One region of the Pseudomonas sp. BS3782 TE3695 genome, then DNA from elsewhere that is predicted to be linked to it. Evidence: predicted binding sites of a transcription regulator. Region 1 holds the regulator's gene; each other region holds the start of a gene.
What was found. The regulator sigma-54, encoded in region 1, starts transcription at its own class of promoters, with help from an activator protein. The targets are predictions, from matches to a motif close to ANTGGCATNNANNTTGCTNT.

Region 1 (7,289 bases):
CGGTGTTCGACGTCGATGGCGTGCTGACCGACGGGCGCCTGTACTTCCTCGAAGACGGTAGCGAATTCAAGACATTCAATACCCTCGACGGCCAAGGCATCAAGATGTTGATGGCCGCGGGCGTGCAGACCGCTATCATCAGCGGCCGCAAGACCCCGGTGGTTGAACGGCGCGCGAAGAACCTCGGCATTGCGCACCTTTATCAGGGGCGCGAAGACAAACTGGTGGTGCTCGACGAACTTCTTGGCCAGCTCAACCTGAGCTATGAACAAGTGGCCTATCTGGGCGACGACCTGCCGGACCTGCCGGTGATTCGCCGCGTAGGCCTTGGCATGGCGGTGGCCAGCGCTGCCAGTTTCGTGCGCGAACACGCCCACGGCATCACCCAGGCCCGCGGTGGCGAGGGGGCCGCTCGCGAATTCTGCGAATTGATCCTGCGCGCCCAGGGCCACCTTGATGCGGCCAATGCCGCGTATCTGTGAGCCCATCATGCTGAGCAAAAAAATTCGTAACATCCTGGTGTTCGGTTGCATCGCTGCGATTTTTGCAGCGGTCGGCTACTGGAACATCAGCCCCGAACGCTTCCTCGACAAGCCAGCGGTGAAGGTCGATGAAAGCGCGATCGATTATTACGCCATCAACGCCCATAGCGTGCAGTACCTGCCCGACGGCAAACTGCAATACGAGATGACGTCGGACAAGGTCGAACACGTGAAAGCGAGCGAGGTGACGCTGCTGACCAATCCGGATCTGAACATGTTCCGCGGCACCGAATTCCCCTGGCACGTCCAGAGCGAGCGCGGCGAAGTCAACCCGGACGGCACTCAGGTCGAGCTGATTGACTCGGTACGTATCACACGTTTCGACGAAAAAAACCGCAAAACCCTGATTACCACCACCCGTATGACAGTGTTCCCGCAGCAGCAATATGCGCAGACCGATCAACCCGTTAGAATCGACGGCGCTGGCGGTGTATCGACAGGCAACGGAATGAAAGCGTACTTGAAAGAAAGCAGGATACACCTGCTATCGAACGTAAGAGGACAGTATGAGGCTCGTTAAAACTCTCCCTATTTTGCTCAGTCTGGGCGCAGCACTGGGAAGCGTGAGCGCCTGGGCTCTGCCGAACGATCAAGAGCAACCTATCCGCATTCAGGCCGACGATGCCCAACTGGACGACAAGAACGGCGTTGCCACCTATAAGGGCGATGTGATCATCACCCAAGGCTCGATGAAGGTCACCGGCAATACCGTGACCATCACCCGCACCCCGGCCGGCGACATCGACGTGGTGACTTCGGTGGGCAACCTCGCCTACTTCGAGCAACTGCAAACGGCGGGCGACACCAAGCCGGTTCAGGGCTACGGCGTAACTATCCAGTACCACGCCTCGCAAAACCGTGTCGTGCTGATCGATCGCGCCAAAGTCATCGATAAGGACAACAACGTCACCCAAGGCGAGAAAATCGTCTACGACACGGTCAAAAAGCTTGCGAGCGCCGGTCGCGCCACGGGCAACAAGGTCACCGAGGCACGCCCTCGCATCGACATGGTGATCCAGCCGAAGAAGAAAACCGACGAGCAAAAGGCCCAGTAATGGCAACTCTGAAAGCTCAGCATCTGGCCAAGAGCTACAAGAGCCGTCAGGTCGTGCGCGATGTCAGCCTGTCCATCGACAGCGGACAGATCGTCGGTCTGCTTGGCCCTAATGGTGCCGGTAAAACTACCTGTTTCTACATGATTGTGGGTCTGGTGCAGGCCGATCAAGGCCGAGTATTGATCGACGACCTGGATGTCAGCCACCAGCCGATGCACGGTCGTGCGAAGGCAGGTATCGGTTATCTTCCGCAAGAAGCGTCGATCTTCCGCAAACTGTCGGTGGCCGACAACATCATGGCCATCCTCGAGACCCGCAAGGAACTCGACAAGGCCGGTCGTCGCCAAGAGCTGGAAAGCCTGATGCAGGAGTTCCACATCCATCACATCCGCGACAATCTCGGCATGAGCCTGTCCGGTGGTGAACGCCGCCGCGTGGAAATCGCCCGGGCACTGGCTACCAACCCGAAATTCATCCTCCTCGACGAACCTTTCGCCGGCGTGGACCCGATTTCGGTGGGCGATATCAAGCAAATCATCCATCACCTCAAGGCCAAAGGCATTGGCGTGCTAATCACGGACCACAACGTTCGTGAGACTCTGGATATCTGCGAAACCGCCTACATCGTCAACGATGGCCAACTGATTGCTGAAGGTGACTCCGCCACCATCCTTGCCAATGAACTGGTCAAGGAAGTGTATCTGGGCCACGAGTTCCGCCTGTAAGCACCTGAGGTGCCCGGGTCGCCTAGGGAGCACTCGCTTCAATAAAAAATCAATAACTTTTTATTGTTACAGCGCTCTAGGCAAACACTTCAGTTTCGGGCATATAATTTGCTTATGTTTGGCGCTTCGGCGCCCTGTAGTGGATGGCGCATGTGCGCCGGCGAATAAGGTGTTAAGCCCCTGCCATGAAACCATCGCTAGTCTTGAGAATGGGCCAGCAGCTGACGATGACACCGCAGCTGCAACAGGCCATCCGCCTGCTCCAATTGTCGACCCTGGACCTGCAACAGGAAATCCAGGAGGCCCTGGAGTCCAATCCGATGCTCGAACGCCAGGAAGAAGGCGACGACTTCGATAACGCCGACCCCTTGGCCGATAGCGCCGAACAGAAACCCAACGCCGACATTCAGGAACCCTCCTACCAGGAAACCGCCCCGACGGTGGACAACCTTGAGGAAGGCGACTGGAACGAGCGTATCCCCAACGAATTGCCCGTCGACACAGCCTGGGAGGATGTCTACCAGACCAGCGCCAGCAGCCTGCCGAGCAACGATGACGACGAGTGGGACTTCACCACCCGCACATCGGTCGGTGAAAGCCTGCAAAGCCATTTGCTCTGGCAACTGAACCTGGCACCGATGTCCGACACCGATCGCCTGATCGCCGTGACCCTGATCGATTGCATCAACAATCAGGGCTACCTGGACGAAACCCTCGAGGAAATCCTCGAAGCGTTCGACCCGGAACTGGACATCGAACTGGACGAAATCGAAGCCGTGCTGCACCGCATCCAGCAATTCGAACCCGCTGGCATCGGCGCCCGCAACCTTGGTGAATGCCTGCTACTGCAACTGCGCCAGTTGTCCGCCAAGACCCCTTGGCTGGCCGAAGCCAAGCGCCTGGTCACCGATTACATCGACCTGCTCGGCAGCCGCGATTACAGCCAGCTGATGCGCCGCATGAAGCTCAAGGAAGATGAGCTGCGCCAGGTCATCGAATTGGTCCAGAGCCTCAACCCACGCCCGGGTTCACAGATCGAGTCCACCGAAGCCGAATACGTCGTTCCCGACGTGATTGTGCGCAAGGACAACGAACGCTGGCTGGTGGAGCTGAACCAGGAGTCGGTGCCACGCTTGCGGGTCAACGCCCAATACGCCGGTTTCGTGCGCCGCGCCGACACCAGCGCTGACAATACTTTCATGCGTAATCAGCTGCAGGAGGCTCGATGGTTCATCAAGAGCCTGCAAAGCCGCAATGAAACCCTGATGAAAGTCGCCACCCAGATCGTCGAGCATCAACGCGGCTTTCTCGAATACGGTGACGAGGCCATGAAGCCGTTGGTGCTGCATGACATCGCCGAAGCAGTCGGCATGCATGAATCGACGATCTCACGGGTGACCACGCAAAAATTCATGCATACCCCACGGGGCATCTATGAATTGAAATACTTTTTCTCCAGCCACGTCAGTACCTCCGAAGGCGGTGAATGCTCGTCCACGGCCATCCGCGCGATCATCAAAAAACTGGTTGCGGCGGAAAATCAGAAAAAGCCGTTGAGTGACAGCAAGATCGCTGGTTTACTGGAGGCACAAGGCATTCAGGTAGCCCGTCGCACCGTCGCCAAGTACCGCGAATCCCTGGGAATCGCGCCTTCCAGCGAACGTAAGCGGTTGATGTAGCCGTCGGGCTCGCCACAGCGTTCCAGTGGCAGGCATTTCTGCCTGCCGCTTTATGCACTGGCAACGAAGGAGAAGCTGTATGCAAGTCAACATCAGTGGACACCAACTGGAAGTGACCGAACCCCTGCGCACCTACATCGGCGAAAAACTCGACCGGTTAGAGAGGCATTTCGACAAGATCACCAATGTGCAAGTCACGATGAACGTCGAAAAACTGCTGCAGAAAATCGAAGCCACGCTGCATATTCCCGGCGGAGAAGTGGTCGCCAATGCCGAGCATACGGACATGTATGCCGCCATCGACCTGCTGACCGACAAGCTGGATCGCCAACTTAAAAAGCATAAGGAAAAGACCCAGAGCCTCCTCCAGGGCGCGACCGGTCGTTAACACCCCCAATCCATGATCCGACTAGAAACCATCCTGACCCCCGGCCGTTCCCAAGTGAACGCGCCGGGTGGCAGTAAAAAGAAAGCCCTCGAACAAATTGCCAACCTTATCCACCGCGAAGTACCGGATCTGGAAATGCAGGACGTCTTCGAGGCCCTGATTGCCCGTGAGAAACTCGGTTCTACCGGTTTCGGCAACGGCATCGCCATCCCCCATTGCCGGCTCAAAGGCTGCACCTCGCCAATCAGTGCGCTGCTGCACCTGGAAGCCCCTATCGATTTCGATGCCATTGACGGCGCCCCGGTTGACCTGCTGTTTGTGCTTCTGGTCCCGGAAGCCGCCACCGATGCACACCTGGAATTGCTGCGCCAGATCGCCAGCATGCTGGATCGCAAGGAAGTGCGTGAAAAACTGCGTAGCGCCCCGAGCAACGAAGCCTTGTATCAGGTTGTCCTGGACGAGCAGAACGGTCACTAATCATGCGCCTGATCATCGTCAGCGGCCGCTCCGGCTCAGGTAAAAGTACCGCCCTCGATGTGCTCGAGGACAACGGCTATTACTGCATCGACAATCTGCCTGCCGGCTTGCTACCGGAACTGGCGGAACGCGCGCTGATTCACACAGAGCTGGCACAACCGCTGGTGGCCGTGTCCATCGATGCACGCAACCTGCCAAGCCACCTGTCACGGTTCCCCGAATTGCTGGAAGAGGTCCGCAGCCGACATATCCAGTGCGATGTGCTGTATCTGGACGCCGACGAAGAAACCTTGCTCAAGCGCTTTTCGGAAACTCGCCGTCGTCACCCCTTGAGCAGCGCCAATCGTTCGCTGGCGGAGGCGATCCAGGATGAAACCAATCTGCTGGGGCCTATCGCCGATCTGGCCGATCTCAAGGTCAACACCACCAATCTGAACCTGTATCAGTTACGCGATACCATCAAATTGCGCCTGCTTAATCAGCCGGAGCCCGGCACTGCGTTCCTGGTGGAATCTTTCGGGTTCAAGCGTGGCATGCCGGTGGATGCCGATCTGGTATTCGACGTGCGCTGCCTGCCCAACCCTTACTGGAAGCCGGAGCTACGAGCACAGTCCGGGCTCGATCAACCGGTGGCCGAGTACCTGGCGGCACAGCCGGACGTCGAAGAGATGTTCCAGGACATTTCCTCCTACCTGCTCAAGTGGCTGCCCCGTTTTGCTGCCAGCAATCGCGCCTATGTCACCATTGCCATTGGCTGCACTGGCGGACATCACCGCTCTGTCTACCTGACCGAACGTCTGGGTCAGGTCCTGCAAAAAACCCTGAAGAACGTCCAGGTCCGCCACCGCGACCTCAGCTAAAGGATTCACATCGCGATGCCTGCTCTGGAAATCGAAATCATCAACAAGCTGGGTTTGCATGCCCGCGCGTCTGCAAAATTCGTGGGTGTGGCGGGTCAGTTTCCTGGTACCACGATCCGGGTCGGGCGCACGCCTGAATCGACAGTCGACGGCAAGAGCATCATGGCGATGATGATGCTGGCCGCCGGCAAAGGCACCAGAATCCACCTGATTACCGAAGGCGAACAGGAGCAGGAAGCGCTGGATGCACTGGTGAAGCTGATCAACAACTACTTTGACGAAGGCGAGTAAAAGTCAAAAGATCGCAGCCTCGTTTCACTCGACAGCTCCTACAAGGATCTGCATACAGTAGGAGCTGTCGAGTGAAACGAGGCTGCGATCTTTTGATCCTGTTTTTCAAGCCAACGATGTATCCATCACCATCATCAGACAAAAGCCGATCAGCAGCCCAAGGCTGGCCAGTTTGTCGTGACCATGGCGGCGCGATTCGGGGATGACTTCGTGAGTCACCACCAGCAACATCGCACCGGCCGCCAGTGCCAGCCCCAAAGGCAACAGCAGTTCGGCCAGGCTCACCAGCCAGGCGCATAACAATGCAAAGACCGGCTCGACCAATCCTGAGGCCGCACCGATCAGGAACGCCTTGACCCGCGACATCCCTGCCCCGGCCAACACCAACGCAATGACCAGTCCTTCTGGCACATCCTGCAAGGCGATGCCCATGGCCAGACTGTCGGCGTCAGGCATGCCACCGCCGGCCGAGACGCCAACCGCCATGCCTTCGGGGATGTTGTGGGCAATGATGGCAAACACAAACAACCAGATCCGCGGTGGGATCACCGATCGCTTCAGTGTCCCCACGAGCATTTCGGGCGTAGCGCCAGATACCCTGCGATCCACCAGAAACAACCCGAATGCGCCCAGCAGGATGCCGAAGCTGATCAGGCCGCTGGCCGCCCAAGGCGTCAGCCCGAGGTTTTCTGCCGCGGCAATGCCCGGCACGATCAGCGAAAACGCCGTCGCGGCGAGCATCACCCCGGCTCCGAAACCGAGCAATATGTCGCTGACTGCCTGAGGCATCTGCCGAATCACCAGCACCGGCACCGCGCCCAAAGCCGTACCCAAGGCACAAATCGCCCCGCCTTGCAGGGCGCGCTGCAGTTTCGGTTCGAGATCCAGCCAGCTCAGCCCTTGGGCAGCCAATAACGTCATGCCCGCCAGCAGCAACAACGATCCCAGTGCATAACGAAACATTCGTCCACTTCCGACCGCAAGTGTTTCAGTGCCCATAGTCAGCCCTGGATTGTTTTTATAGAAGACTTAAACAGCCTGATAACGCGCAGCGACTTCAGGCCAATTGATCACGTTGTAGAACGCATTGATGTAATCCGGACGACGGTTCTGATAACGCAGGTAATAAGCATGTTCCCAGACGTCCAGGCCGAGGATCGGCGTATTGCCGTTCATCAATGGGCTGTCCTGGTTGCCGCTGCTTTCAACGACCAAGTTCTTTTGCGGCGTCACACTCAACCAGGCCCAACCGCTGCCGAAACGAGTCAGTGC
Region 2 (7,289 bases), 2.1 Mb from region 1:
GGATCAAACTCAACAGCACCGAAGTCAGAATGATCCCGCCGACAACAGCCAGCGACCATTCGATTGGCATGTGAAGCCACGGTATCAGCGTCATTTTGGCGCCGATAAACACCAGTACGATCGCCAAACCGTATTTGAGCAGATGGAAACGGTCAGCCATGTCGGCCAGCAAAAAGTACAGGGCGCGCAGGCCCATGATCGCGAAGATGTTCGAGGTGAACACGATGAACGGGTCGGTGGTAATGGCGAAGATTGCCGGGATGCTGTCGACTGCAAACATCAGATCGCTGGCCTCGATCAGCACCAGTACCAGAAACATTGGCGTCGCCCAGTGCCGACCCTCTTTCATCACAAAGAAGTGATCGCCATGAAACTCGTCGGTGACGCGCAGACGGCCGTGCATCCAACGCAATAAGGGATTTTTATCGAGATCAGGCCGCTGACGGGCGAATGCCAGCATTTTGATTCCAGTGATGATCAGGAACACACCGAACGCATATAACAACCACGCAAATTGCGACACCAGCCACACACCCGCGAGAATCATCACCCCACGCATCACGATGGCCCCGAGCACACCGTACAGCAACACTCGACGCTGTAACTCCGCAGGTACGGCGAAGTAGCTGAAAATCATCACGAAGACAAACATGTTGTCGATCGACAGCGACTGTTCGATCAAATAGCCCGTGAAGAATTCCAGGGTTTTGCGTCGCGCAATCTCCGGTCCGAACTCGCCCTGCAAGTACCACCAGAGCAATCCGGCGAAGGTCAGCGTTAGTGCACACCACGCAATCACCCAACACGACGCCTCGCGCACCGATACCCGATGCGCTTTGCGCCCGCCGAAGACAAACAGATCCACCGCCAGCATGGCGACGACAAAGACAATGAAGGCGACCCACATCCAGAGTTCACCGATGTTCAAGGGTTGCATGTCGTTCTCCTTGTCTGGACTTATTCTGGAGTCGACGGAGTCATGCTAGCGGGGAGATTGCAGCGAAGAAAAATCGAATATTCTTTACCAATAATTCGTTATTTACGAAGTATTGCTGATAATTCTCAGCGCGAGCCGAACACCACCGCAACCCCGACGATCAGACAGGCCGGGTTGAGCCTCTCAATGCATCTTGCTGTGATCCTGCATGCCGAGCGCCCGAGTCTCGGCGTCAACCTTGATCGTCTCTTTTTCGCCCTTGGCGTTTTCCACGGTCAGGGTCAGCGGCACTTTGTCGCCTTCCTTAACCTGAGTCGTCAGGTCCATCAGCATGATGTGGTAGCCATGGGGATCAAAGCTCACCGGTTTGCCGGCCGGCAGCGCGACGGACTTGACCTGGCTCATGCTCATCACATCGTCTTTCATGCTGGATTGGTGAATTTGCACGGTATTCGCGACTGGCGACTGCACGCTGAGCAATTTGCTGTCGCTGTCGGCCTGCAGGGTCATGAAGGCGCCGGTCGAATTCTGGCCGGCCACCGTCGCGCGAACCCAAGCGTCGTTCACCTGGGTTTGAGCGGACACCTGCCAGGCCATGCCGATCAGGAAAAGGCCCAGGGTCAGCTGTTTAATACGTGGTGCGTAGATCGAAGTCATCAGCAGACCTCCATGACGGTGAGCAGGTCTTCTGCACACTCTTGAGCGGTAAGGGACGCGGACAGCCCCAGGCGCAAAGTGCCTCGGGAGTCGAAAACGAAGCTGGTCGCGGTGTGGGAGAGGGTATAGGTCGAGCCGCTGGGGATCTTTTCAAAGAACACACCGAACTCCTTGGCGGTGGCGGCGGTTTCTTCCAGCGAGCCGTACAGCGCCTCGAAACTTGGATCGAAGGCTTTGACGTAGGCGTCGAGCATTTGCGGCGTATCGCGCTCGGGGTCCAGGGTGATGAAGATCACTTGCAGGCGTTCGCCATCGCGGCCCATCAGTTTTTTCGCCTGTGCCGCACGGGCCAGCGTCGTCGGGCAGACCGCCGGACATTGGGTGAAACCGAAAAAAACCATCGGCATCAGGCCCCGATAGCTGCCCAGCATCCGGGTTTCGCCCTGGGCGTCCTTGAGTTTGAAGGTACGCCCCATGATCTTGTCGCTGAGGTCCTTGCCGTACTTGAATGACAGCTTGCTGCTGTCATCGCAGCCGGCGAGCAGGCCAAGGCTCAACAGGCTCATGCCTTGCAGGACCGTGCGACGGGTATACAACGTACTCATGGAAAAAAGCATCCTGTGTAGCGACCGGGAATCTACAGTGGCTGATCAATCAGACGAAAAAAAGCGCACGGATGTTAACAAACTGTTGCGCTATGGCGCTCAATCGATGGCCCGCCGGTCATGCGCCAAAAGGTCGCGGCTTCGGGATACGCTACTGGGAACAAACACCGAGAAACCTGTGGCGAGGGAGCTTGCTCCCGCTGGGTCGCGCAGCGGCCCCAAAAAAAGGATCACTGCACAACCCAGCGTCAGTAATTCACTCACCACAACAGCCCATACCTACTCAGGCGTATTAGTGTGATCCAGTACTCGGTTCGCAGTGATCTCCGCCACCATGATGCTGTTTGAAATGCCCAGCAGGGCGTAGCGCGACTCCTGGCATTGCTCAAGCCCAAATAGAACGTAGCTGAATGCACTTTTAAAGAGCAGGCCTGACAACGTGCACCAGTGCGAAGCGGTTTCCTGAGCTATTCCTTCCTCCAATTCCACCATTTTCCTAGCCGCTCGCGCAGACCTGCAAAGTTGACTCTCGCCTGATGAGACCCGCCTGGATCGCGGTCTTCATCGCATTCTTCCATCGTTCAGATGGTCGATTTTCCAACACTGAGGAAATCATAAACTGCAGACTGGCACAAAGGCTGCATCGTTCCCCTCAGGTCCATCGATAACAGATGGGCAGCCCCGTCGATCAACGAAGATCGACCGGCCGAGCAGGTCGTGGGCAACATCGGTGGATCCGGCGAAGGCGCCAGGTCGAACACCGCGAAGAACAGGCAAAGACGCCTGAAACCGAGAGGTTTCAGGCGTTTTTTTTGCTTTTTTTAACCGTGATTGGCTTTGGCTGGGTGCTTACTATGAATTCCAATGTTGCCGCGTTGAACAAACTGCAAACACTGATCGTGATCGGCAATGGCATGGTCGGACATCATTGTGTCGAGCAGCTCATCGAGCGCGGCGCCCTCGACCATTACCGGCTGCATGTCTTCAGCGAAGAGCCGATGCGCGCCTACGACCGGGTGCATCTGTCCGAGTATTTCGGTGGTCGCGATGCCGAGTCGCTGGCCCTGGGTGAAGCCTCTCTGTACCAGACGCCGGGTGTCACTCTGCATTTGGGCGTGCCGGTGCTGGAAATCGACCGTGACCGCCGTCAGGTGATCACCGCACAAGGTTGCGTCGCGTACGACAAACTGGTTCTGGCCACCGGTTCTTATCCGTTTGTGCCGCCTATTGAAGGTGCGGAAGGTGACTCGCGCCTGGTCTATCGCACCCTCGAAGACCTCGACGCGATTCGTGCCGCGGCGGCCAATGCCCGGCGCGGCGTAGTAGTCGGCGGAGGCCTGCTTGGTCTGGAAGCCGCCAACGCCCTGAAAAGCCTGGGTCTGGAAGCGCATGTGGTGGAATTTGCCCCACGCCTGATGCCAGTGCAGCTGGACGAGCAGGGTGGCCTGGCGCTGAAGGCGCAAATCGAGCGGCTCGGTGTGGGTGTGCACTTGTCCCGTGGCACACAGTCGATCAGTGCCGGCGAGCAGTACCGCTACCGGATGAATTTTGCCAATGACGAATTTCTTGAAGCCGACCTGATCGTGTTCTCCGCTGGCATCCGCGCGCAAGACGCGCTGGCCCGCCAATGCGCACTGGACATCGGGCCGCGTGGTGGCGTGGTGATTGATGACCAATGCCTGACCAGCGATCCGAATATCTATGCGATTGGCGAGTGCGCCGCCTGGAATGGCAGCCTCTTCGGTCTGGTCGCTCCCGGTTATCAGATGGCCCGTGGCGTCGCGTCGCTGCTGTGCAATCAAGTGGCGGAGCCGTTCCAGGGCGCCGACATGTCGACCAAGCTCAAGCTGCTCGGTGTTGACGTCGGCTCCATCGGCGATGCTCACGCCCAGACGCCGGGTGCGCGCAGCTATCAGTTCATCGATGAAGCCACAGCCAGCTACCGTCGCCTGGTGGTGGATGCTGACAGCAAACGTGTGCTCGGCGCGGTGCTGGTGGGCGACAACAGCTACTACGACACCTTGCTGCAATACATGCAGAACGGCATTGCCTTGCCGTCGGAACCTGCCAGCCTGATTCTGCCGTCGTCCACCGGCGCGCCAACCTTGGGCCCGGGCGCGCTGCCCGAGTCGGCGACCGTTTGCTCGTGCCATAACGTCACCAAGGGCTCGATCTGCTCGGCCATCGACGGTGGCTGCACCGACCTGGGCCTGCTCAAGTCGCAGACCAAGGCCTGCACCGGTTGCGGTGGTTGCGCGGGGCTGCTCAAGCAAGTGTTCGAGCATGAATTGATTGCCCGTGGCGTCAGTGTCGACAAGAGCCTGTGTGAACACTTCGCCTACACCCGCCAGGAGCTTTATGCGCTGGTGCGGGTAGAAGGGGTGATCACCTTCGAAGAACTGCTGGCCAAGCACGGTCGCGGTCATACCGGGTGCGACGTGTGCAAACCGGCGGTGGGCTCGATCCTCGCCTCGTGCTGGAACCAGCCGATCATGGACGCCTCGCTGGTGCCGTTGCAGGACACCAACGACACCTTCATGGCCAACATGCAGAAAAACGGCACCTATTCGGTGGTGCCGCGTATCGCCGGGGGCGAGATCACGGCCGACAAGCTGATCGCGATTGGCGTGGTGGCGAAGAAATACGACCTCTACACCAAAATCACCGGCGGCCAACGGATCGACTTGTTCGGCGCGCAGTTGCATCAGTTGCCGGACATCTGGTCCGAGTTGATTGAGGCCGGTTTCGAAACCGGGCATGCCTACGGCAAATCGACCCGCACGGTGAAGTCTTGCGTGGGCAGCACCTGGTGTCGCTACGGCGTGCAGGACAGCGTGAAAATGGCCTTGACCCTCGAGGATCGCTACAAAGGCCTGCGCTCACCGCACAAGCTCAAGTTCGCCGTCTCCGGTTGCACCCGAGAATGTGCCGAGGCGCAAAGCAAGGACGTGGGTGTGATCGCCACCGAGAACGGCTGGAACCTCTACGTGGCCGGTAATGGCGGCATGCGTCCGCGTCATGCCGAGTTGTTCGCCACTGACCTGGACGATGAAACCCTGATCCGCTACATCGACCGCTTCCTGATGTTCTACATCCGCACCGCCGATAAATTGCAGCGCACCTCGGTCTGGCGCGAAAGCCTGGAGGGCGGCCTGGATTACCTCAAGGACGTGGTCATCAACGACAGCCTGGGGCTCGGCGCAGAACTCGAATCGCAGATGCAACTGGTGGTCAACCGCTACGAATGCGAATGGGCCAACGCCCTCAAAGACCCGGAAAAACTCAAGCGCTTCCGCACCTTCGTCAACGATAAACGCCCGGACCCGGACATCCATTTTGTTCAGGAACGCGGTCAACGCCGGCCGATCATGGCCGCCGAACTCAACCTTATCCCTGTCACCGAGGAGAATGCCTGATGAATCAGTCCACTACCCAGCGTGTCAACGCCCTTGCCACGGCCGCCAATGCTCAAGCCTGGCAAGCGGTGTGCAGCCAGCAGGATCTGGTCAGCAACTCAGGCGTCGTCGTCTGGCTCGACGGCGCGCAGGTGGCGCTGTTCTACCTGCCGCAGGCCGAAGGTCGCACCCTCTATGCCATCGACAACCATGATCCGCAATCCGGCGCGAACGTCATCGGCCGCGGACTGATCGGCAGCCTCAAGGGTGATCTGGTGGTGGCGTCGCCGATCTACAAGCAGCATTTCCGTCTTGAGGACGGCAGTTGCCTGGAATACCCGGAGCAACGCCTGCGCGTATGGCCGGTGCGCCTGAACGCCGGCGTCGTGGAAGTCGCGGCGGCTTGACTGTCGCCCTGAACCGTATCGGAGAACGTTGATGAAGACAGCCGCACAGTTGCTCAAACTGAAAGTCGTGCAAAACCAGCAGGTGCACAGCATCGCGCCGGACCAGATGGTCCTCGACGCCCTGAAAATGATGGCCGAGAAAAACGTCGGCGCGTTACCCGTCATCGAAGACGGGCAGGTGGTCGGCGTCATCAGCGAGCGCGACTATGCGCGCAAAGTGGTGCTACAGGGCCGTTCTTCGGTCGGTACACCGGTGCGCGAGATCATGAGCGCGCCGGTGGTGACCGCCGACAGTCAGCAGAGCATCGAGCGCTGCATGGCAGTCATGACCGACAGTCATTTGCGCCATCTGCCGGTACTGGAGAGCGGTGAACTGATCGGGCTGCTGTCGATTGGCGATCTGGTCAAGGAAGCCATCGTCGAGCAGGCCGATTTGATTCGGCAACTGGAGCACTACATTCGCGGGCATTGAGGGCCGGACGGGAACGAGCAGGCCATGTCTACGGTGCAGTAGACATGGCCTGTTCGGTACGGGCTTTAATTCGGGTTCAATACTCGTCAGCTCATCCAGTTGCCGCCATCGACGTTATAGGTTTGCGCCACGACATACTCACTCTCGTTTGATGCCAGGAAGATCGCCATGCCGACAAGATCTTCTGCCGTGCCCATGCGTCCGTAGGGCACTTCCTGACCCGCCAGCCTCTTCTTTTCCCCGAGCGGGCGGTTTTCATATTTGGCGAACAGCGCATCGACACCATCCCAATGCTCACCGTCCACCACGCCCGGCGCGATGGCGTTCACGTTGATGTGATGGGGAATGAGATTGAGGCCGGCCGATTGCGTGAGGCTGATCACCGCGGCTTTGGTTGCGCAATACACCGCGACAAGCGCTTCACCCCGTCGACCGGCCTGACTGGCCATGTTGATGATCTTGCCGCCATGCCCCTGGCGGATCATCTGTTTGGCCGCGGCCTGTAGCGTGAACAGGGTGCCGGAAACGTTGATCGAGAACAGCCGTTCGTAGCTGTCGCGAGAAATCTCGGTAATCGGCGCGAGATCAAACAGGGCGGCGTTGTTGATCAGGATATCGAGCTTGCCTGTGGTCGCGATGACCGCAGCGATGGCTCCGTCGATGGATTGCTGATCAGTCACGTCCATCTCGACCGCATAGGCATTCGGCCCCAGCTCGGCCGCGGTGGCTTGCGCGCGTTCCAGGTTGATGTCTGCGATCGCGACCGTGGCGCCTTCGCGGATATAGGCTTGCGCGAACGTTCTCCCAATGCCTCTG
Region 3 (7,289 bases), 3.3 Mb from region 1:
TCCTTCATCGGGAAGCGCTTGAGCACCAGCAGCACCCGGTTCGCCAGACGCGACCACAGGCACAGGCGATAGGCGGTTTCCATGGTGGCCATGCCGCGCACAGCCGAGGTGTGCTCACGTGCTTCCTCAAGGCCAAGCCCGACGGCTTCCTCGATAAGCAGGCCTTCAAGGCCTTTGGGGCAAGTGAGGAAGAGTTCGAAACGATCGGACATGGTAATTCCAGAGCCTTTGGCTAAGTGAACCGGCAACGCATTGCCGATCCGGTTTTCAATCAGGCGTTTTTCTAACAGAACGCCCGCGTGGCACGAAGGTGTGCCGTCCCCACCCTGACTGCTCGGGTTAAAAGAGCTTAGATGCCAGGACAGATATAAAAGTTGATGCAACAAAATGTCATAAGTCGACCCTTCGTCGAAAACCCCCCAAGTGCAACGGGTGTCATTCTCGTTAAAGGCTTACCCCTACCCTCTGGCGCAGGGCCGATCATACCGGGGTTTGGCCCGTAAACGCGGGACAAATATCGTGTTACTTATGGCCATAGCATCTTTATGGTTACGTTCTTATGACAAAACGATCATTCCCTCGATGTGACGCATTGGTTAGAACTCAACTCAGGTTGACGTCGCAACGGCGTCAACACCTTGGCTCGCGACGCCGGCAGCGAGCCGCCAACGGCAGGAATTTTTCTGCCTGACCTCGATTGAGGTCGACGCGATAAATACAGTCAACAAGTGAGGGCAATACCCTATGAGAAGACTTAAGCGTGATCCGTTGGAAAGAGCATTTTTGCGCGGATATCAATATGGCGTTGGTGGTAAATCCCGTGAGCTTTGCCCATTTACTCTACCGTCGGTACGCCAAGCCTGGATCAATGGCTGGCGCGAAGGACGCGGCGACAACTGGGACGGTATGACCGGCACTGCGGGAATCCACAGACTCAACGAACTTCACGCCGTCGGCTAATACAGGGCACACACTCCGACACGACAATCTGATTACGCAACGACTTAACCACGCACGTCCCATCCGGACGGCGGGCTTCGGCCCAGGGGCTCCTTCGAGGAGCCCTTTTTTATGCCTGTAAATATTGCGTTGGTGATGTCGCTTTTGTGGCGAGGGAGCTTGCTCCCGCTCGGCTGCGAAGCAGTCGTAAACCCTGCAACTGTGTTTTACCTGACACACCTGATTGACTGGTTTTGGGGGCCGCTTCGCAGCCCAGCGGGAGCAAGCTCCCTCGCCACAGTTAATCCTCATCGCCGCATATGAATCTTCAGCGCAGCGCGGCGATGGCATCCACCGATTCACGAATCAACGCCGGGCCTTTATAGATGAAGCCAGAGTAGAGCTGCACCAAACTCGCACCCGCGGCGATTTTCTCAGCCGCGTGCTTGCCTTCGGTGATGCCGCCCACGGCGATGATCGGCAGGCGACCGGCCAGTTCCGCCGCCAGCACTTTAACGGTGTGCGTGCTCTTCTCGCGAACCGGTGCGCCGGACAACCCGCCCGCCTCGTCACCATGCTCCATGCCTTCGACGCCAACGCGGCTCAGGGTGGTGTTGGTGGCGATCACCGCGTCCATCCCGGTTTCGATCAACGCTTGAGCGACTTGAACGGTTTCTTCATCAGTCATGTCCGGCGCGATCTTGATCGCCAACGGAACATGCTTGCCGTGACGCAGGGCCAGTTCCGCCCGGCGGGTAGCCAGGTCGGCGAGCAATTGCTTGAGCGAATCACCGAATTGCAGGCTGCGCAGGCCCGGGGTGTTCGGTGAACTGACGTTGACAGTTACGTAGCTGGCGTGGGCATAAACCTTGTCCAGGCAGATCAGGTAGTCATCGACCGCACGTTCAACCGGCGTATCGAAATTCTTGCCGATGTTGATGCCCAGCACGCCCTTGTACTTGGCCGCTGCCACGCGAGCGAGCAAGTAGTCGACGCCGAGGTTATTGAAGCCCATGCGGTTGATGATCGCCTCGGCATCCGGCAAGCGGAAAATCCGTGGTTTCGGATTACCCGGTTGCGGTCGCGGCGTGATGGTGCCGATTTCGACGAAACCGAAACCCAATTGGGCAAACCCATCGATCGCTGCGCCGTTTTTGTCCAGACCGGCCGCCAAACCCACCGGGTTCGGGAACTCCAGGCCCATGACCGTTACTGGCAGTTTCGCCGGTGCCTTGCACAGCAAACCGTTAAGGCCCAAACGCCCGCCCGCGCCGATCAGGTCCAGGGACAGATCGTGGGAGGTTTCCGGGGAAAGTTTGAACAACAGCTGACGGGCCAGGGTGTACATGGGCAGGCTTGACTCGGTTGGCGATGAGAGGCGGCGATTATAGCCGCGCATCAGGGCTTCACGCGAGGCGCGCAACAAAATCAGCCAGCGATGGCATATGCCTTGCACCATCACAAGCATCAGCACTCATGCCAGCGGCGGGATGAGTGGAAGGACAATGGCGTCGTCACCCGGCTTTGCTCGCGCAGGGACCTGGAACGACGCCTTTTTTTGCAAGGTGAAGACGCGATGAATGAACCATTAGCCGGCCCACTGGCCTGGGTCAATGGCAGCGATGCCCCGGAAAAAACCGCCATCAACCTCGGCTTCATGGCCCTGAGCGACTGCGCGTCAGTGGTGGTCGCGGCCACTCAGGGCTTCGCCCAACCCTACGGTCTGACCCTGAACCTCAAGCGCCAGTCGTCCTGGGCCAACCTGCGGGACAAACTGGTCAGCGGCGAACTCGATGCCGCCCACAGCCTGTACGGGTTGATTTACGCCGTGCACTTGGGCATCGGCGGCATCGCTTCCACCGACATGGCCGTGCTCATGGGCCTGAACCAGAACGGCCAGAGCATCAACCTTTCCCACGGCTTGCAGACCTTGGGGGTGACCAGTCCTGAAGCACTCGATCGTCACGTGCACCAAAGTCGCCCAAAACTGACCTTCGCCCAGACATTTCCTACGGGCACCCACGCCATGTGGCTGTATTACTGGCTCGCGAGTCAGGGTATTCATCCGTTGCAGGATGTCGACAGCGTGGTGGTGCCGCCGCCGCAAATGGTCGCGCACCTGCAAGCCGGGCGCATCGACGGTTTCTGTGTCGGCGAGCCGTGGGCGGCCAGTGCGGTGCAGCAGAATCTCGGGTTTACGATGGCCACCAGCCAGACCCTGTGGCCCGATCACCCGGAAAAAGTCCTCGGCTGCACCCGTGCCTTCGTCGAGCAATACCCCAATACCGCCCGGGCGCTGGTGATGGCGATTCTCGAAGCCAGCCGATTCATCGAAGCCAGCCCCGAAAATCGGCGCAGCACCGCGCAACTGTTGAGTGCGCCCGAGTATCTGGATGCACCGCTCGATTGCATCGAACCGCGCCTGCTCGGTGACTACACCGACGGCCTGGGTAATCGCTGGCAAGACCCCCACGCCATGCGTTTCCATGGGGGTGGCGAAGTGAATTTTCCGTATCTGTCCGACGGCATGTGGTTCATGACCCAGTTCCGGCGCTGGGGTTTGTTGCGTGACGACCCGGATTACCTCGGCGTGGCCCGTCAGGTCCAGCAACTAGACTTATACGGTGAGGCCGCCACTGCTGTCGGTGTGCCTGCCCGGAGTCAGAAAATGCGCAACAGCCAATTGATCGACGGCAAAGTCTGGGACGGCTCGGACCCGGCCGGCTATGCCCGCAGCTTCACGCTGCACGCCATGAGCGACAGCGCTCCCCTTCTCGCCAGCCGCTGACAGGAGCCTGCGAATATGTTGCGTATCCTGCTGATCAATGACACTGCGAAAAAAGTCGGGCGTCTGAAGGCGGCTCTGACCGAAGCCGGATTCGAGGTCATCGACGAGTCCGGCCTGACCATTGACCTGCCCGCGCGCGTCGAAACGGTGCGCCCGGACGTGATTTTGATCGATACCGAGTCACCGAGCCGCGATGTGATGGAGCAAGTGGTGCTGGTGACCCGTGACCAACCACGGCCGATTGTGATGTTCACCGACGAGCACGACCCCGACGTGATGCGCCGAGCGATCAAGTCCGGCGTCAGTGCCTACATCGTCGAAGGCATTCACGCACAACGCTTGCAGCCGATTCTCGACGTGGCCATGGCGCGCTTTGAAAGCGACCAGGCCCTGCGCGCGCAACTGCACGCCCGCGACCAGCAACTGGCCGAGCGCAAGCGCATCGAGCTGGCCAAGGGGCTTCTGATGAAGATGAAGGACTGCAACGAAGAAGAGGCCTACACCCTGATGCGCCGCCAGGCCATGAGCCGCCAGCAGAAGCTGATCCAGGTGGCGGAGCAGATTATTGCCATGAGTGAACTGCTTGGCTGAAGCCTTGTGGTGAATGATCGATCGCCTTCGCGAGCAAGCCCGCTCCCACAGGGGAATTGCGTCGTTCACAACATTGAAGTTCGACACAAATCAAATGTGGGAGCGGGCTTGCTCGCGAATGGCCGCGACTCAGGTCTCCCTTGTTGGCACAGATCTCGCTAGGTAATTCCTGCAAGGTAACCAACGGCGGTTGCCCCACCTACGACAAAGACGTCGCTCACCTCATTCGCCCCCCTGGCGGATCGGGTAGCGGCGTTTTTTCGTTTTGGCCCCAGAGACCGGGGCTGGTGGTGCGGCCTTAGCGGCGCCCACCTGCAAGCTCATGACTCCTTCTTGATACGCCTGACAGCTGAGGTGCGCGATGAATTCAAGCTTCTGGAAATCCGGCCATACCCCGACACTGTTCGCAGCCTTCCTCTATTTCGATCTGAGCTTCATGGTCTGGTACTTGCTCGGCCCTTTGGCGGTGCAGATCGCCGCTGATTTGCACCTGACCACGCAACAGCGCGGGCTGGTGGTGGCCACGCCGATTCTGGCCGGCGCCATATTGCGCTTTGTGATGGGCCTGCTGGCTGATCGTTTATCGCCAAAAATCGCCGGGATGATCGGCCAGGTGATCGTCATCTGCGCCCTGTTCGTCGCCTGGAAAGTCGGCATCCACAGTTACGAACAAGCGTTGTTGCTAGGCCTGTTCCTTGGCGTGGCAGGTGCGTCATTCGCCGTCGCCCTGCCATTGGCCTCGCAATGGTATCCGCCCCAGCACCAAGGCAAAGCCATGGGCATCGCCGGTGCCGGCAACTCGGGCACTGTACTCGCAGCCTTGATCGCCCCGGTGCTGGCCGCCGCATTTGGCTGGAGCAACGTGTTCGGCTTCGCCCTGATCCCGCTGATCCTGACCCTGATCGTCTTCGCCTGGCTGGCCAAGAATGCTCCCGAGCGGCCGAAAGCCAAATCGATGGCCGACTACTTCAAGGCCCTGGGTGACCGCGACAGCTGGTGGTTCATGTTTTTCTACAGCGTGACCTTCGGCGGTTTCATCGGCCTGGCCAGCGCCCTGCCTGGCTACTTCAATGACCAATACGGCCTGAGCCCGGTGACCGCCGGCTACTACACTGCCGCTTGTGTGTTCGGTGGCAGCCTGATGCGTCCGTTGGGTGGCGCACTGGCGGATCGCTTCGGCGGGATTCGCACCTTGCTTGCGATGTACACCGTGGCGGCGATCTGCATTGCGACGGTAGGTTTCAATCTGCCAAGTTCCTACGCTGCGCTGGCGCTTTTCGTCTGCACCATGCTCGGTTTGGGGGCAGGCAACGGTGCCGTATTCCAGTTGGTCCCGCAGCGTTTTCGCCGGGAGATCGGTGTGATGACCGGGTTGATCGGCATGGCCGGCGGCATTGGCGGCTTCGCACTGGCAGCCGGGATGGGCGCGATCAAGCAAAGCACCGGCAGCTATCAACTGGCCTTGTGGTTGTTCGCCAGCCTCGGCGTGCTTGCCTGGTTCGGTCTGCACGGTGTGAAACGTCGCTGGAGAACCACGTGGGGTTCGGCAGCCGTCACCGCTGCACGGGTATGAGGACTGAATGAGCCTGCAATTGAGTTTTGCCGAACACAGCGCCATCGGCCCCCGTGAGGAGAACCAGGACGCTCTGCGCCTGGTCACTCCGGCCCCGGCGCTGGCGGCGAGCAAGGGTTACCTGTTCGCCATCGCCGACGGCGTCAGCCAATGTGCCGATGGCGGGCTCGCGGCCCGCTCGACCTTGCAGGCCCTGGCGCTGGACTACTACGCCACCCCGGAAACCTGGGGTGTCGCCCAGGCACTGGATCGTCTGCTACTGGCGCAAAATCGCTGGTTGCAGGCGAACGGCGGCGGGCAACCGCTGCTGACTACCGTCAGTGCCTTGGTGATGCGCGGCCGGCGTTTCACCTTGGCGCATGTGGGCGATTGCCGGGTTTATCGCTGGCACGCCGACACGTTGCAACGGGTGAGCGAAGATCACGTTTGGGACCAACCGGGCATGCAGCATGTGCTCAAACGGGCCCTTGGGCTGGATCAACACTTGGTGCTGGACTTTCTCGATGGCGAACTGCGCCTGAACGAGAGTTTCGTGCTGCTCAGCGACGGCATTTGGGCCGTGCTGGGCGACACGGCCATTGCGGCGATTCTGCGCGATCAACCCGATCTGAACAGTGCCGCGCAGACCCTGGTCAGCGCTGCGCATCTGGCCGGCAGCCAGGACAATGCCAGCGCCCTGCTGGTGCGGGTCGATGCTCTCGGTGAAACCAGCATTGGCGATGCACTGATTCATCTGCAGCAATGGCCACTCCCGCCGGCGCTGAAACCGGGCCAGGCTTTCGAAGGCTGGCAGGTCGAAGGGATTCTCGGCCAGAGCCAGCAATCGCTGCTCTACCGGGTGCGCGACGCACAACAACAGCCCTGGCTGCTGAAAACCTTGCCCGGTGCGCTCCGTGACGATCACCAGGCCGGGCAGGCGTTGTTGTCGGAGGAATGGTTTCTCAAGCGTGTGGCCGGGCGGCATTTTCCTGAAGTCCATGCCGCCAGTCAGCGTCAGCATTTGTACTACGTGATGCGGGAATATTCCGGATCGACCTTGGCTGAGCTGCATGAACGGGTCGCAACGCTGCCATTGGCTCAATGGCTGGACTTGGCCGAACGCCTGCTGCGGGCCATCGGCATATTGCATCGACGGCAGATTCTGCATCGCGATATCAAACCGGAAAACCTGCTGCTGGGGGACGACGGTGAGCTGCGCCTGCTGGATTTCGGCCTCGCCTACTGTCCCGGGCTGTCCGAAGATCAAGCTTGCGCCCTGCCCGGAACGCCCAGCTATATCGCCCCGGAAGCTTTTCGAGGCGACTCTCCTACACCACAACAGGATTTGTATGCGGTCGGCGTGACCTTGTATTACCTGCTGACGGGGCATTATCCCTACGGTGAAATCGAAGCATTCCA
Region 4 (7,289 bases), 4.4 Mb from region 1:
GAGACAGGTCCAGCGAGGTGCTGCAAAAATGCGGAGAGCCCATTGCCCGCGATTTGCTGGGCTACAAACGCAGCGCCAATCGACGGGAAGAGTTTCAGGTCGAGGAATGGACCTACGGGCCCAATAGCGGGATGTACCAGTACCTGCGTTTTGAAGGAAACCGGTTGGTTCGAATCACTAGCAAGCGCGGGAATTGAACAATCAAAAGATCGCAGCCTTCGGCAGCTCCTACAGGTGTACCCATCCCCATGCAGGAGCTGCCGAAGGCTGCGATCTTTTAACCTTTGTTCCCCAGAATAGAACAGGCCCCGACACGAATGCCGGGGCCTGTAATGGCCACATCCTTGTGGCCTTTCGCATGAACCCTCAAGTGGCGGCAGACGTATGACTCGGCCCGTCTACCGCACCTTCTCCCGGTCCAGGCGAGAAGCCTTGCCTTACTCGGATTTCAGGCCGTCAGCGGACACCGCTTTGACACCTTTGATTTTCTTGGCGATAGCCACGGCGGTTGTTTTCTGAGCATCAGTCAGAACGGTCATGGAAGACAGGGACACAACGCCTTTGTTGGTTTCGACTTTGATGTCAGTGCCAGGAATGCCTTTTTCGGTCAGCAGATCGGCTTTGACTTTGGTCGTGATCCAGGTATCGGAAACATCCTCTTTCGCTTCAGTGACTTCACCGGCGGCCAGCATCAAGGGTGCCTGAGTCGCTTGGGTGGTCTGTGCAAATGCGGCGTTGGCCATGGTCAGGGTCAACGCGGTAGCAGTAGCGGCAGCGATAGCGAACTTCTTCATACAAGTAACTCCTGTATTTCTGGAAAGTCTGCTGCGTGTCTTGTCAGCAGGGTTACTGAAGAGAGTGCGAACGCTGTGCCAACTGTTCAATAAAAAATAAATGCTTATAAATCAATTAGTTAGTAACAACGGTAATTTTCGGAATCATGCAAATTGCATGACTGCGAAATTATCTACATGCAACATGCGGGTTTTAACGCAGGCCTAAGGCCATGAATTGTCGGGGGTTTCTCGATTATCTGAATCGCCCCAAAAACAGCGAACAAAAAAATGCCCCGCGTTGTTAAACGCGAGGCATTGACAAGATGAATGGATCAGCTGGCGGGAGTGGGAGGGCAACCTTTAGGAGCATATTCTGCATCGACTGTTGTGGCGCACGTCCAGCCACCGGCAAGTGTGCGTGAAAGCGTTACAGTTTTGCTGAGCACCGGCCCCGGTGCGTTGAGAATCGTGCAAGCAATACTGCCCACACCGGTAGAGGCGGTACCCGTTGCCGTAATCGTGCAATTACCCGTGGCGCTCACCGCGCCGATCTCGGCGGGGGTGGCAATATTGGTGCCTTGATTGATGATGTCTTCGAAAGGCACCTTGAGTGCCGAAATTTCTGCAACCGCAGCGGTGACCTTCGCCCGCGCCTGGTACTTCGAATACTGCGGCAACGCAAACGTCGCCAGAATCCCGATGATCGCCACGACGATCAACAGTTCGATCAGGGTAAAACCATTTTGATTTTTCATAGACAGGCTCCATGCATGAGTCGAAATCTCATGATCTGAACAAGGCACAGCACAGGTCATGCCAAGCCGAGCATGCCCCTGCCTGCTGGGCGTGAGATCGCGGCAAAGACCTTTCCTGATCCACGGATCCGCACTATCTGACACTTTTTGTCACTTCACCCGACTGGTTTGGCTCCACTGCTTGACTAGGCTATAAGTCATTCACTGTCTGCGTCCGGTATTCCAATGAATGACATCGCCCTTAGCGGTCTGGCCAAGCAATTGGTATTGGCTGAGCTGATCACTGACCAAAGTGCGCAACAGGCGTATCAGCAGGCCCAACGCAATCGAATTTCGCTGGTCAGCTATCTGGTGCAAAACAAACTGCTGAAAAGCTGGCAGGTCGCCGAGGTGGCCTCGGAGCATTTCGGCATGGCCCTGCTGGACCTCAATTGCCTGGACAAGGACACCCAACCCCGAGGGCTGGTCAGTGAGAAGTTGATCCGTCAGCACCACGCCCTGCCCCTCTGGCGGCGTGGTAACAAGCTGTTCGTGGGGATTTCCGACCCGACCAATCACCAGGCCATCAACGATATCCAGTTCAGTACCGGGCTGAGTACCGAAGCCATCCTGGTGGAAGAAGACAAGCTCAGCGACGCCATCGAAAAATTCTTCGACAACCATTCCACCGGCCTGGAAGACATGGCCGATGTCGACCTCGACGGGTTGGACATCGAGTCGGTCGACGAGCAGAAACAAGACGTCCTCGTAGGGCAAGACGCCGATGACGCGCCGGTGGTGCGCTTCGTTCACAAGATGCTGCTCGATGCGATCAAGAGCGGTTCTTCCGACCTGCATTTCGAGCCCTATGAAAAAATCTACCGCGTGCGCATGCGCACCGACGGCATGCTGCGGGAGGTCGCCAGGCCGCCGACACAACTGGCCAACCGCATTGCCTCGCGGCTGAAGGTCATGGCCAGTCTCGACATCTCCGAGCGGCGCAAACCCCAGGATGGGCGAATCAAGATGCGCCTGTCCAAAAGCAAGTCCATCGACTTCCGGGTCAATACCCTGCCGACCCTGTGGGGCGAGAAAGTGGTGATCCGGATCCTCGACCCGTCCAGTGCCCAAATGGGCATCGATGCCCTCGGCTACGAACCCGACCAGAAAGACCTGTACATGGCCGCGCTCAAGCAGCCACAGGGAATGATCCTGGTGACCGGCCCCACCGGCTCGGGCAAGACCGTGTCGCTGTATACCGGGCTGAACATTCTCAACACCGTCGACATCAATATTTCCACTGCCGAAGACCCGGTAGAAATCAACATCGAAGGCATCAACCAGGTCAACGTCAATCCCAGGCAGGGACTGGATTTCGCCCAGGCGCTGCGCTCGTTTCTGCGTCAGGACCCGGACGTGATCATGGTCGGTGAAATCCGCGACCTCGAAACCGCCGAAATCGCCATCAAGGCCGCCCAGACCGGGCACATGGTGCTTTCCACCCTGCACACCAACAGCGCCGCGCAAACCCTGACCCGCTTGCACAACATGGGGATTCAGGGGTTCAACATCGCGACCTCGGTCAGCCTGATCATCGCCCAGCGGCTGGCGCGCAAACTGTGCAGTCATTGCAAAAAGCCCATCGAGATTCCCCGCGAGACGCTGCTCAAAGAAGGCTTTCCCGAGGAACGCATCGGCTCGTTCACGATCTATGAACCGGTCGGTTGCGATCAGTGCAACAACGGCTACAAAGGGCGAGTAGGGATTTATGAAGTGGTAAAGAACACCCCTGACCTGCAACGGCTGATCATGGCCGAAGGCAATTCTCTGGAAATCGACATCCAGATGCGTAAGGACGGCTTCAACGACCTGCGTACCTCAGGCCTGCTCAAGGCCATGCAAGGCATCACCAGCCTTGAAGAAATCAACCGGGTCACGAAGGACTGAACATGGCGGTCAAAGCAGCGAAAATCAGCGTATATGCCTGGGAAGGCACCGACAAAAAAGGCGCAAGAATGACCGGCGAATTGACCGGCCAGAATCCCGCGCTGATCAAGGCTCAGTTACGCAAGCAAGGGATCAACCCGGGCAAGGTACGGAAAAAAACCGCGTCCATTTTCAACGCCGGCAAACGCATCAAGGCCCTGGACATTGCCCTGTTTACCCGGCAGATGGCGACCATGATGAAAGCCGGCGTACCGTTGCTGCAATCATTCGACATTATCGGTGAGGGCTTCGATAATCCGAACATGCGCAAGCTGGTGGACGAGGTGAAACAGGAAGTCGCGGCCGGGAACAGCTTCGCCGCGGCCCTGCGCAAAAAGCCCCAGTATTTCGATGAGCTGTACTGCAACCTGGTGGATGCCGGTGAACAGGCCGGCGCCCTGGATACCCTGCTGGAACGGGTCGCGACCTACAAGGAAAAGAGCGAAAGCCTCAAGGCCAAGATCAAGAAAGCCATGACCTATCCGCTGGCGGTGGTGTTCGTCGCGATCATCGTGACCGGGATTCTACTGGTCAAGGTTGTGCCGCAATTCGAGTCGGTGTTCTCGGGGTTTGGCGCCGAGCTGCCAGCGTTCACCGTGATGGTCATCGGCTTGTCGGAGTTCCTGCAGGCCTGGTGGTGGATGGTGCTCGGCCTGTTGGGTGCGCTGGTCTTCGGCGTCCGTCATGCCTTTAAAAAGTCCCCGGGCTTTCGAGACCGGATGGACACCTGGCTGCTCAAACTGCCGTTGATTGGCGCGCTCATGTACAAGTCCGCCGTGGCCCGTTACGCCCGCACCTTGTCGACGACGTTCGCCGCCGGCGTGCCACTGGTCGAGGCTCTGGATTCAGTGGCGGGCGCAACCGGCAACATCGTGTTCAAGCGAGCGGTGTTACGCATCAAGCAGGACGTTTCAACCGGCATGCAGCTGAATTTTGCCATGCGCACCTCCGGCATCTTCCCGAACATGGCGATCCAGATGACGGCCATTGGCGAAGAGTCTGGCGCACTGGATGACATGCTCGACAAGGTCGCGAGCTTCTATGAGGACGAGGTGGATAACATGGTCGATAACCTGACCAGCCTGATGGAGCCTTTCATCATGGTGGTGCTGGGGGTTATCGTCGGCGGCCTGGTGGTTGCGATGTACCTGCCCATCTTCCAACTTGGCTCAGCGATCTGATATGTCCTTGAACGAATTTCTGAGTCTCGACCCGCTGGCCTTTGTGATCAGCGCATCGGTGATCGGTTTGCTGATCGGCAGTTTCCTCAACGTGGTGGTCTGGCGCCTGCCGAAAATGCTTGAGCGTGAATGGCGCTTGCAAGCCCATGACATCCTGGATTTGCCACCCGAAGTCCCCAGCCCGGTTTACAACCTGATACTGCCTCATTCCGAGTGCCCCGGCTGTGGCCATCGGATTCGAGCGTGGGAAAACATTCCGGTGCTCAGTTATCTGTTTTTACGCGGGCGATGCTCGAACTGCGCGACGCCGATCAGCAAACGTTACCCGCTGACCGAACTGGCCTGTGGCGTGCTGTCGGCGTTCGTCGCCTGGCATTTCGGTTTCGGCTGGCAGGCCTGCATGGTGCTGATCCTGAGCTGGGGCCTGTTGGCGATGAGCCTGATCGACGCCGAGCATCAGCTGTTGCCGGACGTGCTGGTGCTGCCGTTGATATGGCTGGGGTTGATCGTCAACAGTTTCGGGCTTTTCGTTTCACTGCATGACGCGCTCTGGGGCGCGGTGGCCGGCTACATGGCGCTGTGGACGGTGTTCTGGCTGTTCAAGCTGATCACCGGCAAGGACGGCATCGGCTACGGTGACTTCAAGCTGTTGGCGATGCTCGGCGCCTGGGGCGGCTGGCAGATCCTGCCTATGACCATCCTGCTGTCATCGCTGCTGGGCGCCGTCATCGGGGTGATTGTGCTACGCCTGCGGGACGCGAAAACCTCGACGCCGCTGCCCTTTGGCCCCTATCTGGCCATTGCCGGCTGGATTGCCTTGCTCTGGGGTGGTCAAATAACCGGCTTCTATTGGCAGTTTGTCGGTTTGAAATGAATACCCCTGTGAAAAAACCCTGGATTCTCGGCCTGACCGGCGGCATCGGCAGCGGCAAAAGCGCCGCCGCCCAGCACTTCATCGATCTGGGCGTGCACGTGGTGGACGCCGATCATGCGGCTCGCTGGGTGGTGGAGCCCGGGCGCCCGGCACTGGCGAAGATCGCCGAGCACTTTGGCCCCGGCGTGCTGCAAGCCAACGGCCAACTGGATCGCGCGGCGCTGCGCAAGCTGATCTTCGAAGTGCCGGATGAACGCCGCTGGCTCGAAGCGCTGTTGCATCCGCTGATCGCCGAAGAAATCACTCACCATCTGGCCAAGGCACAATCGCCTTATGCGATTCTGGTTTCGCCGCTGCTGATCGAGTCCGGGCAGTACGCCATGACCCAACGGGTTTTGGTTATCGATGCTCCGGAACAGTTACAGATCGAACGCACCCTGCAGCGTGACCAGACCAGCGAACAGCAGGTCCAGGCGATCCTCAAGGCCCAGGCCAGCCGACAGGACCGCGTGAGCCATGCCGACGATGTGGTGGTCAACGACCGCGACCTCGCCTGGCTACACAGCGAGGTCGAACGCCTGCATCATTTTTACCTTACTTTGCGTGGAGGCCAGTCATGAGCCAAACCCCAACCGTCGATTGCCCAACCTGTGGCGCCCCTGTCGAATGGAGCCCCGAAAGCAAGTTCCGGCCATTCTGTTCAGACCGTTGCAAACTGATCGACCTGGGCGCCTGGGCGTCGGAAGAACACAAGATCCCGGTGAGCCCGGATGCCGAGGACGAGATGTTCAGCGGCGACTTCGACCCGCGTCACTGATCCCGTCCCTCAAGGCCGCATAAAACCATAGTCCTGGCCTTCGTCGAGGTTCTCGGCGAGAAACCGCAACTCATCGGCCAGGTCTTCTATATTGCGTACCGCCTTGCTCTGCTGCACCACCGCACTGAGCAAGGCGCGCAGGCTCAACCCCGGATCGAAACCCACCTCTTGCGCCATATCCACACTCCGACGCAACTCCTGCCGGGCCCACTCATACACACTCATGCCATTGCTCCTGAAAGTTTTCCAGAGCATGGATTCGGCAATGTTTTTTGGATTTGATGTGGATCAAGATTTGGGATCGTCGTCTTTCCAGGGCGCCGAAAGGTAGCGGGTGCGATTGAATGTCTCCAACCATTCGGGGCAGAACACCACCAATGCGCTGACCACCATGCCGTTGATAAAGGCTTCCGGGAAAATCAGCAGCCACAGGTAGCCGACAAAATCTGTCAGCCAGTACGGCATGGCGAAACGTTCGTCGTACCACAGCAGCGTGAGCGCCAGGATCAGGCACAACAGGGCCGACAATGCAGCGGCAAAAAAACCCGAACAGAAGATGTACACAAAGGGGTTACGCGGCTGCGCGCGCTCGACCAGAATGGCGCAACACTCGGTAATCAGTACCGGGAGCAGAATCAGCAGCGCGCCGTTGACCCCCATGGCCACCATGTCCTGCCGCCCGAGCAGGACCAATCCCGTTTGCGCGACCAACCCGCCGACAATCGCCAATGGCCAATCCAGCAGTAACGTCACGGCCGTCATGCCGATGAAGTGATAGGACACGCCAGTGTCGAAGTCCCGTCGCACCAGCCAGAGCAAGAACAGCGCGAACACCGTGCCGAACAACAGATGCTGACGACGGCTATCGCTGAACAGTTCGACCCAGGGCGCTCGACAGACAGCCCAGATCACTGCCGGCAC

Region 2: a site for sigma-54 is predicted at 2,999-3,018, ahead of nirB (nitrite reductase large subunit NirB). Genes of this name have one in related genera too.
Region 3: a site for sigma-54 is predicted at 2,377-2,396, ahead of ABH909_RS13000 (CmpA/NrtA family ABC transporter substrate-binding protein). Genes of this name have one in related genera too.
Region 4: a site for sigma-54 is predicted at 1,578-1,597, ahead of ABH909_RS07975 (pilin). Genes of this name have one in related genera too.

Annotation. Positions count from the first base shown of each region.
Region 1 covers NZ_JBNDKB010000001.1:6,145,634-6,152,922, forward strand. Annotated here, with positions in the region: gene ABH909_RS27875 (KdsC family phosphatase) at 1-482, shown strand, start outside; gene lptC (LPS export ABC transporter periplasmic protein LptC) at 490-1,062, shown strand; gene lptA (lipopolysaccharide transport periplasmic protein LptA) at 1,049-1,597, shown strand; gene lptB (LPS export ABC transporter ATP-binding protein) at 1,597-2,322, shown strand; gene ABH909_RS27895 (RNA polymerase factor sigma-54) at 2,508-4,001, shown strand; gene hpf (ribosome hibernation-promoting factor, HPF/YfiA family) at 4,081-4,389, shown strand; gene ptsN (PTS IIA-like nitrogen regulatory protein PtsN) at 4,402-4,866, shown strand; gene rapZ (RNase adapter RapZ) at 4,869-5,726, shown strand; gene ABH909_RS27915 (HPr family phosphocarrier protein) at 5,742-6,017, shown strand; gene ABH909_RS27920 (ZIP family metal transporter) at 6,123-7,016, opposite strand; gene ABH909_RS27925 (superoxide dismutase) at 7,047-7,289, opposite strand, start outside.
Region 2 covers NZ_JBNDKB010000001.1:4,029,529-4,036,817, reverse strand. Annotated here, with positions in the region: gene ABH909_RS18185 (TerC family protein) at 1-937, opposite strand, end outside; gene ABH909_RS18180 (copper chaperone PCu(A)C) at 1,121-1,594, opposite strand; gene ABH909_RS18175 (SCO family protein) at 1,594-2,199, opposite strand; partial or broken gene ABH909_RS18170 (DUF6124 family protein) at 2,479-2,574, opposite strand; gene nirB (nitrite reductase large subunit NirB) at 3,054-5,615, shown strand; gene nirD (nitrite reductase small subunit NirD) at 5,615-6,001, shown strand; gene ABH909_RS18155 (CBS domain-containing protein) at 6,033-6,473, shown strand; gene ABH909_RS18150 (L-iditol 2-dehydrogenase) at 6,560-7,289, opposite strand, start outside.
Region 3 covers NZ_JBNDKB010000001.1:2,813,078-2,820,366, reverse strand. Annotated here, with positions in the region: gene rlmKL (bifunctional 23S rRNA (guanine(2069)-N(7))-methyltransferase RlmK/23S rRNA (guanine(2445)-N(2))-methyltransferase RlmL) at 1-212, opposite strand, end outside; gene rmf (ribosome modulation factor) at 745-960, shown strand; gene ABH909_RS13005 (quinone-dependent dihydroorotate dehydrogenase) at 1,268-2,287, opposite strand; gene ABH909_RS13000 (CmpA/NrtA family ABC transporter substrate-binding protein) at 2,516-3,727, shown strand; gene ABH909_RS12995 (ANTAR domain-containing response regulator) at 3,743-4,318, shown strand; gene ABH909_RS12990 (nitrate/nitrite transporter) at 4,680-5,891, shown strand; gene ABH909_RS12985 (protein kinase domain-containing protein) at 5,899-7,289, shown strand, end outside.
Region 4 covers NZ_JBNDKB010000001.1:1,744,179-1,751,467, reverse strand. Annotated here, with positions in the region: gene ABH909_RS07985 (DUF2845 domain-containing protein) at 1-197, shown strand, start outside; gene ABH909_RS07980 (BON domain-containing protein) at 438-794, opposite strand; gene ABH909_RS07975 (pilin) at 1,109-1,531, opposite strand; gene pilB (type IV-A pilus assembly ATPase PilB) at 1,757-3,457, shown strand; gene ABH909_RS07965 (type II secretion system F family protein) at 3,460-4,677, shown strand; gene ABH909_RS07960 (prepilin peptidase) at 4,679-5,551, shown strand; gene coaE (dephospho-CoA kinase) at 5,548-6,171, shown strand; gene yacG (DNA gyrase inhibitor YacG) at 6,168-6,368, shown strand; gene ABH909_RS07945 (hypothetical protein) at 6,378-6,593, opposite strand; gene ABH909_RS07940 (energy-coupling factor ABC transporter permease) at 6,657-7,289, opposite strand, start outside.